One region of the Acetobacterium sp. MES1 genome, then DNA from elsewhere that is predicted to be linked to it. Evidence: riboswitches for the same ligand, from Rfam matches in the RefSeq annotation. Region 1 holds a riboswitch; the other holds the start of a gene.
What was found. Region 1 has a riboswitch for cobalamin ahead of BI182_RS05835 (anaerobic ribonucleoside triphosphate reductase). Riboswitches for the same ligand answer to the same signal wherever they lie in the genome.
Positions count from the first base shown of each region.

Region 2: another riboswitch for cobalamin. It lies ahead of BI182_RS03065 (ABC transporter ATP-binding protein); the one in region 1 lies ahead of BI182_RS05835 (anaerobic ribonucleoside triphosphate reductase).

Region 1 is NZ_MJUY01000013.1:398,778-404,443, reverse strand. Features, by position in the region: gene BI182_RS05835 (anaerobic ribonucleoside triphosphate reductase) at 1-1,869, opposite strand, end outside; cobalamin riboswitch at 1,995-2,143, opposite strand; gene BI182_RS05830 (HAD hydrolase family protein) at 2,208-3,536, opposite strand; gene BI182_RS05825 (MarR family winged helix-turn-helix transcriptional regulator) at 3,748-4,212, shown strand; gene BI182_RS05820 (FMN-binding protein) at 4,228-4,614, shown strand; gene BI182_RS05815 (MFS transporter) at 4,708-5,666, opposite strand, start outside.
Region 2 is NZ_MJUY01000010.1:22,053-27,718, reverse strand. Features, by position in the region: gene BI182_RS03080 (UbiD family decarboxylase) at 1-86, opposite strand, end outside; gene BI182_RS03075 (hypothetical protein) at 484-1,041, opposite strand; gene BI182_RS03070 (energy-coupling factor transporter transmembrane component T family protein) at 1,095-1,826, opposite strand; gene BI182_RS03065 (ABC transporter ATP-binding protein) at 1,814-3,313, opposite strand; cobalamin riboswitch at 3,621-3,790, opposite strand; gene BI182_RS03060 (YbhB/YbcL family Raf kinase inhibitor-like protein) at 3,996-4,478, opposite strand; gene BI182_RS03055 (CPBP family intramembrane glutamic endopeptidase) at 4,522-5,271, opposite strand; gene BI182_RS03050 (TetR/AcrR family transcriptional regulator) at 5,255-5,666, opposite strand, start outside.

The DNA of each region.
Region 1 (5,666 bases):
CAGCTTGACAAAGCGGCCAGCAGTCCCTTCGGCCGGGGTGCCCAGCAGGGTAAAGTTCATGCCATAGACCTGACTGGTTTCATCCATCCGCTTGCGCATGTGGCCAATAATTGCAAGCCCCAGCTCCTGTACGTCTGCCGCTTCGCCATGGTGTTTGCCGGTTAAAACCGTCAGGCATTCCGCCAGGCCGATAAAGCCCATACTCAGGGTGCCGTGTTTCAGTACTTCCCGGATTTCCATCTCGTCGGTCAGATCTGCAGAATCAATCCAAACGCCCTGGCCCATTAGGAAAGGAAAGTTTTTAACTTTTTTGTGGGCCTGAATTTCAAACCGTTCCAGCAACTGCTCAATCACCAGATCAATTTTCTGATCCAACTCAGTAAAAAACACGTCCGGATTCCCCTTGCTGTTTAGGGCAATCCGGGGCAGATTGATGGTGGTAAAACTTAGGTTTCCCCGGCCATAGGTGATTTCCCGACTGGGATCATGGACATTACCGATCACCCGGGTACGACAGCCCATATAGGCAATTTCTGTTTCCGGCTGGCCAGCCTGATAATATTTCAGGTTATAGGGTGCATCCAGAAAGGAAAAATTCGGAAACAGGCGCTTGGCACTAACCCGACAAGCCAATTTAAACAAATCATAATTGGGATCCCAGGGATTATAATTAACCCCTTCTTTCACCTTGAAAATATGGATTGGGAAAATCGGGGTTTCGCCATTCCCCAACCCGGCCTCCGTCGCTAACAGCAGGTTTTTTATGACCAGACGCCCCTCAATTGAGGTATCCATCCCGTAGTTGATGGAACTAAACGGAATCTGAGCCCCAGCCCGACTGTGCATGGTGTTGAGATTGTGAACAAAGGCCTCCATGGATTGATAAACACTGCGGTCAATTTCCCGTTCGGCATTTTCCATGGCAAAATTCTGAGCCCGGCTGATGCTGTTGGCATCCGCTATCCATAACGCCAAACTCCGGGCTTCGGCTTCCAGATAATTCTTCGGTTGATTTAGCTCGGGCTTTAACCCCAGTTTCTTTTCGATATCTTCACTGATGGCCTTTACCTTGGCTAAAGCATTTTTGGTATCGGTCAATAAGGTCAGGGCCTTGGCCAAATTCTCCCGATAGAGCCGGATAAAAGTTTTTTTCACCCCCGGCACCATGGCATAGTCAAAGTTGGGAATACTCTGTCCGCCATGCTGATCATTCTGGTTGGACTGAATGGCAATGCAGGCCAGCGCCGAATAACTCTGAATATCGTTGGGTTCCCGGAGATGGCCGTGACCAGTCGAAAACCCATCTTTAAATAAGCGTTCTAAATCAATCTGACAGCAGGTAGTGGTCAGGGTTAAAAAATCCATATCGTGAATGTGGATTTCACCGGCTTTATGAGCGGTTGAATGCTCGGGATTGAGGACAAACATTTCATAAAACTGTTTAGCGCCCTCTGATCCATACTTCAGCATCGTCCCCATGGCGGTGTCGCCGTCAATGTTGGCATTTTCCCGTTTAACATCGTTGTCCTTGGCTTCTTTAAAGGTCAGATCCTCATATATTTTCATCAAGCGGGTATCCATTTCCCGGATTCGGGTTCGCTCGGCCCGGTAGAGAATATATTTCTTGGCGGTTTTAGCATGTCCGGTTTCGATCAGAATTTTTTCCACCGCATCCTGAATTTCTTCCACCGTCGGGGTTTTGGTGTTCATTTCCTGTTCGATATAGATGGCCACTTTTTCAGATAGCTCCATGGCGGTCTGATAATTCTGGCCGCCGATTTCACTGGCGGCCTTAAAAATGGCATTGGCAATTTTTTCAATATTAAAAGGCGCTTCTCGTCCATCTCTTTTTTTGATCTTCGTAATCATCCTGGTTTGTTTTCCTACTTTCCTGCGAGTCTTTTTGTTGTTTCGGGCATTGAAAAACCTCTCGACGGCGTGGGTCAAGAGGCCTCAGATTGCTTGGCTCAAACACCCTCTATCACGCGTAGAGTCTGGTGTGACGAATAACGGCGGGTAATCTGACTTAGGCTTGATCTTTTTAAAAAAATCTCCCCCTTACAGCGGCGGGACCGTGCCGGATTTGCACCGGCTTCCCCCATGCTGCACCGGTTGGCACAGCACCATTATCTTCATATTTGGTTGTTTTAATTTTATCACATACAAGATGTGGTGTCAAACCGGTTGTTATCTGCAAACGGTTATCATTATTTAAAGCTCCCCGGTTTCGCGTAAAAATGGCGACTGATGGTCTTGACCACTGCATCATCGTCATTCGCTCCGATCTGCGGCCAGCCCATTTCTTTTAGTTCAATGGATGCATTTTCAACCACATAAGCAAAATCGGCGGCTTCCAGCATCGCTGCATTCCTGATGTCATTGCCAAACGCAATCACTGTATCGGTCGCATATCGGGCTTTCATATCCATGATGGCATTTTTCACCGAGGCTTCCCGGCTGGTTATTTCGAGAAAGTAATAGCCCGGATGTTGATCATCCGGATAGCACTCAACATTAACCGCTGAGGCAATTTCCAGCTTCATGATGGCCGCTTTAACCTGGACGATCGTCACCTTCTGATCCACTGCCATAATCGATAAGACGCTTTGATCATTTGGCACCTCGCCGCACACATAGCTCTGTTCCGGGAGTCGCTTTTTGGAATGATAGATTTTTTCTTCCACCGGATTAATAAGCCTGGTGTAATAAACATGGAGGACATCATTGATGATGGTGTGGGTAAAACAATTCAGCTCCCGTTTTTCAAAAACAGCAATCAGTTGCCTGGCCACTTCCGGATTCATTTTTTTGCAGCTTAAATAACTTCGTTTTTCCAGATCATACCAAACCGCCCCATTCATCATGATAACGGGAACCTTTATTTCGACGCCTTCCAGCAGGGGCAGCAGGGTTTCGGCACTTCTGGTCGTGGCAATGGTAATCAAAGCGCCCTGGCGGATCATGGTGTTTAGTTTTATTCTGGAGTAACTGCTGATTTCGACCTGGGAATTCAACAACGATCCATCCAGATTGGTGACAAAGAGCGTTTTTCTGTTTCTGCGCCGGGGCAAGTGAAACGCGTTGACTCCCAATGACACAAAGATTCCGATAAGGGTGTCCACGATCCGGTCAATGGTAAAAATCAGCGGATTCACATCGGCCCCATGGGTCACTGTAATGCTTAAAAAAACCACACAGGTAATATAAGATGCCGTTGGTTTTTTGATGGCCACCGTAAAATAAATGAGTGGGATAACGCACAAGGATACCACCAGATATTGCAGCATCGGCATATCCACCGGGATGAAGCTCCGCTCAAAAATAAGCAACCCCAACCCCATCGCCCCACCGATAAAGGTGCCCAGGGTTCGATTCATGGCTACCTTAAAGCTATTGGAAACATAGGGCTGCATGCATAAAATCGCCGCAATCGCCGAATAGAAGGGGGAGCCTTGCTCGCCTCTTAATAAATAGATTAAGAAGCAGAGATAAACCGCTATAAATGTTTTAAAAATTCGCATTCCTACTTTTGGCATAACCTTCTCCTCTTTCTGATGCCTGTCTATAATAACACACATTTGAAATTTTCTGCCGCTTAAATTTCTGCAAACCCTTTCAAATACAGATACCCCTTAACTTTTTTCAGAAACAGATTAATTTTTCTAAAAAGTATTGACAGATAAAAAAAGGTAATGTATTATCAATTAAGGTAATGTATTACCTTAATTGATAAGTGGAGGTTATATTTTGGACAATATGGATTCAATGCCCGATCAAAAATTCATCTTTGGCGGTGTCCAAGTCGTCGCCAACCAGATGGACACCCTGTTGGAACGGGAACTGAAAGAATACAACTTGACAACCAAGCAATGGCTGCTGACCATTGTGGTGCAGAATATTTTTGATCACGACCCAACCCTTAAGGAAGTAGCAAAAAGCATGGGCAGTTCCCATCAGAATGTCAAACAGGTGGCGCTTAAACTGGAACAAAAAGGCTTTGTTGTGATGGAAAAAGATCCCCATGACGCCCGGATCACCCGGATTAAGCTAACCGATGCGGTTGATTCGTTTGGCACAGAAAGTCAGCAGAAATCAGAAATCTTTACCGAAAAATTATTTGATGGTATATCTGACGAAGAACTGGCAATGACCCGGTCGGTTATTGAAAAATTGCTGGCCAACCTGGAAAAAATGGACCAGGAATCAAAATAACAGGAGGAAAAGCAGATGAAAAAAGCAATAATTATTCTTCTCAGTATTCTGGGGGTATTGGTACTGGTCGGCGCCGGTGGCGTTTTTTACATCACCAACGGCCTGGAAGCTGGGGAAAATCTGGCGATTAACCCCGTCGATCTAAAAGGAATTGAAGACGGCACCTATACCGGTGTTTATACGGCCGGGCGCTGGAGCAATGAAGTCGCCGTCAGCGTGGCTGATCACCAGATTTCAAACATTGCGGTGGTCAAAACCGTCACCATGGAAAAGCCCGAGGTGACTGACGCCCTTATTCATGCGGTGATCGAAAAACAAAATACCACCGTCGACACCATCAGCGGTGCCACGGTGTCCAGCAAAGCCTATCTCAAGTCGATTGAAAATGCCTTATCCCAGTGATGCCGTTAAAGTTGTCTGATTTTATAAACGTTCTAAAGAAACGAAACAGCCTGTTGTCTTTTAATCGACAACAGGCTGTTTCGTTTCTGTATCCTACTGATTTATCTCTTCCAGGGTGATCCCCATCGTTTCCTTACCAAACACCGCTACCACAATGGCCACCACTGCAAATACGAGGGTCAGAGTAATAAATACATTGGTATAGCCGATTTCGGTGCCATAGTAATTATAGATCACCGGCACAATAAAGGGAGCCGAAAAAGCGCCAATCCGTCCAAATGCGGCGGCCCAGCCAGAACCGGTCGCTCTGAAAAAGGTCGGATAAACTTCTGGCGTATAGGCATAAACACAGCCCCAGGCACCCAGACTGAAAAAATAAAGCATTGAACCATAGATCAGAATCTGTTCCACACTGCCAGCATGGCCAAATAGCCAGGCCGCCAGTGCCGTTCCGGCAAAATAAATGGCCAGCACTTTTTTTCGGCCAACTTTCTCAATCAGATACGCCGCACTGAAATATCCCGGCAACTGGGCCAGACACATGATCAGCGTAAATTCAAAACTTTTTGTCAGGGTGAAGCCTTTTGCCACCAATAGTGACGGCGTCCACAAAACAAAACCATAGTAACCAAAATTGATCCCAAACCAGATCACCCATAATACAATGGTAGATTTTATATAGGGCTTGGACCATAAATCTAAAAATGATGCCTTGATATGACTAAGTTTATCAACTTCAGTAGACTCAACCTGACTGGTAATATTGGCCTGTTTTTCCATGGTTACCAGCAATGCTTCGGCTTCAGCGGTTTTTCCCACTGATTCCAGATACCGGGGCGATTCCGGCACGGCCATCCGAAAGAAAGCTGCAAACAGGGCTGGAATACCACCCACTAAAAAGGCCATCCGCCAGCCATAGACGGGAATAAACAAGTAAGCCACAAAGGCGGCAATCAGCCATCCCCAGGCCCAGAAGCTCTCCAGAATAATTACATTTCTGCCCCGCATCCGGGTCGGCGAAAACTCACTGACCAGGGTTGATGCCGCTGGCA
Region 2 (5,666 bases), on a different contig from region 1:
TATTCCCGCTTAACCGGTTCTGTCACATGACAGATTTCCCCATCCTTTTCCAATTGTTCTAAAAACACCCGTAAATCCTGACTCATCTTCGCTTTCTCCTTAAATTGTAAATAAACTTTAACGCTTATGAAACTGCCGTGAGCTTCGCTGCCGATTTGCGCTAAACAATTTCTACACTGTACGGCGTACAGTCTAACGACTGTTCGCCTACACGTTACAAAATTGTTTTCGCGAAGGCAACGAGCCAATCACAAGCTTGCTTGTAGTTGGCGACTGCCCGTGAACCAGAATAAACTCGCCTGGCGATTTATTCTGGTTGCGCAAACCAACATCAAAGCAACGATTGTTCGGCTCTTTTGAAATTGGTAATTTTCTGAATGATCACATTAGCTACTTATAAAACTACAAATTGCTTTGGCACCTGTTTTCTAAAACAGATACCAAAGCACTTGATTTTTCTTTATCTTATTTTGATTTTATGGATTATTTTACCATTCCTGATTTTAATAATGCATCATAAACTTTCTTTTCTGCCAATGTTGCCAATGGCCAGGTTACACCAATGGTTATCAGGCTGGATACCGCCGCAACACCTACCGGCAGACCAAGAATGAAAACCAGACCCACTCCCACAATGGCGTTTCCTAAAACACAAACGCCACCCTGAGCCAGAATGTGATGCGACCATTTGGTCATGTCACATTTTACCGCCACGAAGGATACCCAGATGGACGCAATGCCATTGGCAAAGATAAAGGTTGGCCAAAGGGGCGTATACATGATTGAAATCAAGGCTTCCACTTCGGCGGCAATCAGTCCGCCGGGCTGTCTGTAAAGCAGGGTCAGAATCCCGGTAAAGAATGCCCAAACCGTTCCATTAATCAGTAACATACCCATTTTCCCCCAGGGCAGCATGTTATCGATCTGGCCGGTAATCTGGCAGGCGATCACAAAGACGATCCCCATGATGACGGCACCAATTAAAGATTTGGTGTCCGTTTTAAAAATACTTTTTTTCCCAATTGCTTGTTCGTTTTGCATGTTATACTCCTTTTTTGTATAAATTAATTTTTATCTATGCAGTTTTTTAACTGTTATAAAATGGTTTTAATCAAGACTCCGCCAAACCCGATCATCAGGCAGACGATGGTCATTCCTTCGAGTGGCCGGAGATTGATTTTTTTCTGAAAATTTCGGGTTGTATGGCGGCCGTAGCCTCTGAGTTCCACCGATAGCGCCGCATCACTGGATATCCGCATGGCTCGATACATCAGCGGTAAAATTGAGGCCGGCAGGTTGCGGATTTTCTCAATTACGGTATCATTGGGTACCCCCCGGACCGACTGGCTGTCACAAATAGCTTGGTATTCCCCAATCATCACCGGAAAAAACCGGGCTACCATTGGCACCAGCATCGCATAGCGATAAGGAATCCGCCAGTGAATCAGCATCTGAGCCATATCCATAGGATCGGTATGAACCCCGAACTGATAGGCCGAAAATGAGATGATACCAATTCTTAAAAAAGCCAGCATGGAAGTGGCGATAAAGCCGCTGTAAATCTGCAGCATCCCCCAGGAATAAAGCAGCTCACCTTCACGCCCAAAGATCAGATTGATAATCAATACCTGGGTGCCGATAATCAGCAACACAATTGACAGCATTTTAAAAGCTTTCAACGATTTCTCCGAGAGCAGTTCAGAAATCAGGATCACCCCCAGCAGAATGCCATTGAGAAGCATACTGCGCGACATCAGGGCGGTCAGCACAAGAAACAGACACCAGGTCAGTTTAAGCCGCGGATCCAGTTCTTTTAGATTAAACATTTAAAATCGCCTCCTTCGATGAGTTCCAATCGAGCCAATTCGTTCAGATAATTGTCTATTATTTCGGCTTTAAATTCCAAAGCCAGTTGATGGTTGTGCATCACCACAATCCGATTGGCAAAATCTCTGGCTTCAGTCAAATCATGGGTTACCAGCAAAATGGTGACTCCCTGACTGCTGAGATGGGCCAGTTTTTCCATGACCACTTGACTCTGGGCACTGTTTAAGCCGGAGGTCGGTTCATCAGCAATGATCAACTCGGGGTCATTAATGACCACTGACCCCAAGGCCAATAGTTGTCGCTGTCCCCGGCTTAACCGCTGGGGATGGATTTCGTCCAATCCTTTTAGGCCGATCAGAGCCAAGGTTTCTTGAATCTTTTGTTCGATTTGCTGCGCACTGAGGTTCTTATTTTTTAAAACATAGCTGATTTCATCGCGTACCGAGCTGCAAAAGATCTGATCATCGGGGTTCTGAAACAGAAACCCGATCCGGCGCCGTAGTTCGCCCACATTTTTCTTGGTCACCGGACTTCCAAATAGTTCCACCGAGCCCGAGGTTGGTTTGACCAATCCTTCAATGAGCTTGAGCATGGTGGATTTACCGGAACCGTTCTGGCCGATGACCGCTGTGAAATCGCCTTTTTTCAGACTAAAATTTAGCGGCTGACAGCCGATTATCCCACCTTTGTAGGTATGCGATGCACCGCTTAACTTAATCACGTCGAACCGCTCATCCACTTGGATCGGTTTCGCCCGGCGATTGGTTTTCCGGCAGCCATATTTTTTCTGATATTCACCAACCGGCAGAAAATCTTTGACCGTCCCAGCTTCCATTACAAGCACCCGATGGGCATCTTTCAAAACTGCACCAGATTTATCCATAACGACCAGGGTGGTCACCTTTTTCTCCCGGTTCAACCGCCCCAGGTGCCGATAGAGTTCCGAGCTGGTTTTGGGATCCAGTTCGGCCGTGGGTTGGTCCAGTAGTAGGATCGGGGTTTTCATTGCCAGAATACTCCCCAGCACGACCTTCTGGGCTTGTCCGCCGGAAAGGGCATCGGTTGTCCGATCTGAAAATGCCCGGATTCCGAGAAAATCCATGACCGCATTAACCCGATACTCAATTTCATCCTGACTCAAATTGAGATTCGCAACCCCAAACGCCAGTTCATCGCCAACCCGACGATTGACCATCTGGTTTTGCGGCTCCTGCATCATATAGCCCAGATAGTCAGTCATTTGGCAAAGTGGTATCTTTGACACATCCCGATTCGCTACCGTCACCGTTCCATCCAGTTCACAGGGATAAAACTTCGGCGCCGCCGATGTAATCGCATGAAGCAATAACGATTTACCCGATGCCGCACCACCGGTAATGGCAATGAATTCGCCCTCATTGATATTTAGTTTGATGTTTTTAAGCGCTGGTTCCGGTTCGTCGGGAAATGTCAGCGCTGTAATATCCAATTGGATGATCGGTATCATGGAATGGCCTCGTGATTGAATTTTTTTAAAATGACGGTTTTAGTATAAAGCCGAATACTCCGGTCTTTGCTACGCATAAAATTACTGCCGTTTGGTATAAGACCGTGCACTCCGGTCTTCGCTGCGCTGCGACCTTCGTCGCGGGCTACGCCCTATGAAGAATTTGAAAAATGAAATTTTTTATAAGCGAGCTTAATAAAACTTCATTTCCCAAATTCTTCACACGGCTTTATGCTTTCGCGCAAAATAAAAAGTTTCGACTATCCCAGGGTAATCCTAAGGATAGCCGAAACTTTACCGTCGTTTCATACTATATCAATTCATGGCAGGTCTCCTGACTCTGGTTTATCTGTTTTTGCGCCTTCCCGTTTCCAGTGGCATCTGCAAAAACAAAACCATTACAGTGATGGGTTCGTTCAGGATTTTCACCTGATTCCCTATTCTCCTTTGTAAGGCACCATAAATCGTATATCTGTTAAGTTGTATTAATCATAGCGAATTTATTGACAATTGTCAACAGATTAACAAAATTTTTCTTTCTGATTCATCATATTCATTGTTAAAACTGGCAAAATCAATCGTGCCTGTTCTTAAAAAGCAGAGTTGTATCTCGCTTAATGAACAATCGTCTAATTTATCTGATCAGTATTGGCGCTCTGTTCTAATTTTTCTTTATTTTCAGTTATCGCTGATAAATTCCAGTAATACTGCTCTGTTGCATAATATGTCCGTTCATCGCTTCAAGCAACTGCTTTTTTCGGGCACTGCTGTCAAGCTCCAAAAAACAATCAAGTACATAAAATTGAAATAAGTAACGATGACTGTTCCTGACGAAAACCGGCTGTTTCGGTCCCCGATAACGGTTACGGCCATATCCGCATCCCTGTTTTGCGTCACCCAGCACGGGCACAATCGAACCATAGGGTATATTTTCAGAAATCGTTTCTGATTTGGGAATATTCCAGATCAACCAATGATTATAGGCCTCAATTAAAGGAATATCCAGATCATCCATAATAATCGCTATTGATACCGCTTCGGGAGCCAAATTTTTTAATTCAAAAGGGGGTGAACTATCCTCCCCAAATCCAGTATGCCGTTTAGGCATCAGACCATTATTTTCAAACGAACGACTGATGACTTCAAGATTTTTCCGATTCTTCATAACGATTCCTTTCTTTGTGTTAAATCACCATACCGATACAGTTTTACTGATCCAGACAGTGTTGTTTGTCGCTTGCGCAAGTTTTTTGTGGTAACCTTTTTAAAAAAGCGGCATACCCAAGGCTAATAAGAATCAGCACAACACTTACCACTGTATCTTGTTCAAAAGTTGATTGTCCTGAAAAAACACTGAAGGCATTTAAAACTCCATGGGTAAAAATACCAGGCAGCAAGCTGCCAGTTTTGATAAAAAGAATGGTAAACAAATACCCGATGGCAATGGCATAACCAATCTGGAGAAAGGTTTGCCAATATTCAGCTCCATTTAATAAATTAACACTGTGTCCAATCCCAAACGTGACACTCGATATGATTATTGCCAACCTTGCTCTTTTTTGTAAAATCGCTTTAAATAAAAAACCGCGAAAGATCACTTCCTCAATAAAACCAACAAAAAGCATCGTGACAAATACCAGAATCGTTTCAAGTGGCGGATATCGGATCGTTACTCCACCCCATAAATTGACGCTGGCAATGATAATCAGCGGAATAAAAAACAGATATCTTTTAAAATCGCCCCTTGCAACGTTACAAAGGCCATAGTACGATTGCAATTCATTTCGCCGAATCCACCTAAACAACAGAAATGAAATAGCCCCCCCCAGCATCGCTGAGAAACATGATCGGATACCTACCGAATCGGACAGGGAATCAGCCAGACTAAACAGAACTACATAAATGGCAATCCACACCAACGCAAATGCTAACGGATTCTTTTTAAATATATTTGTCATTTTTCTCTTCCCCCGCTTTCAAAGTTAGTACGGCCCCTTTAAAACCCACCTTTAACAAATTCAGAATATGTGCTTCATCAAAGGTCATTTGATTATTCGCCAACAAGCTCGCAATACCATGAACCATAAAAAAGATTTGCTCGAACAACGCCTCAGCCTGACCGGGTGACAATCTAATAGCCTGGGATAAAATCTCTAATACGGGTCGAAGTTCTTCGTCTCGTATAATTTCGAGCAATTCTTTATCAGCAAACTTATCAGACTGAAAAAGGAATTTAAAAATTGCTTTTTCCATTACAGCAAATCTTATATAGCGTATCCCAATTTCCAACAGCGGATTGCTTTCATCATAACCGAAATCCATAATAAACGCAGTATGGTAAGCATCCGCTTTT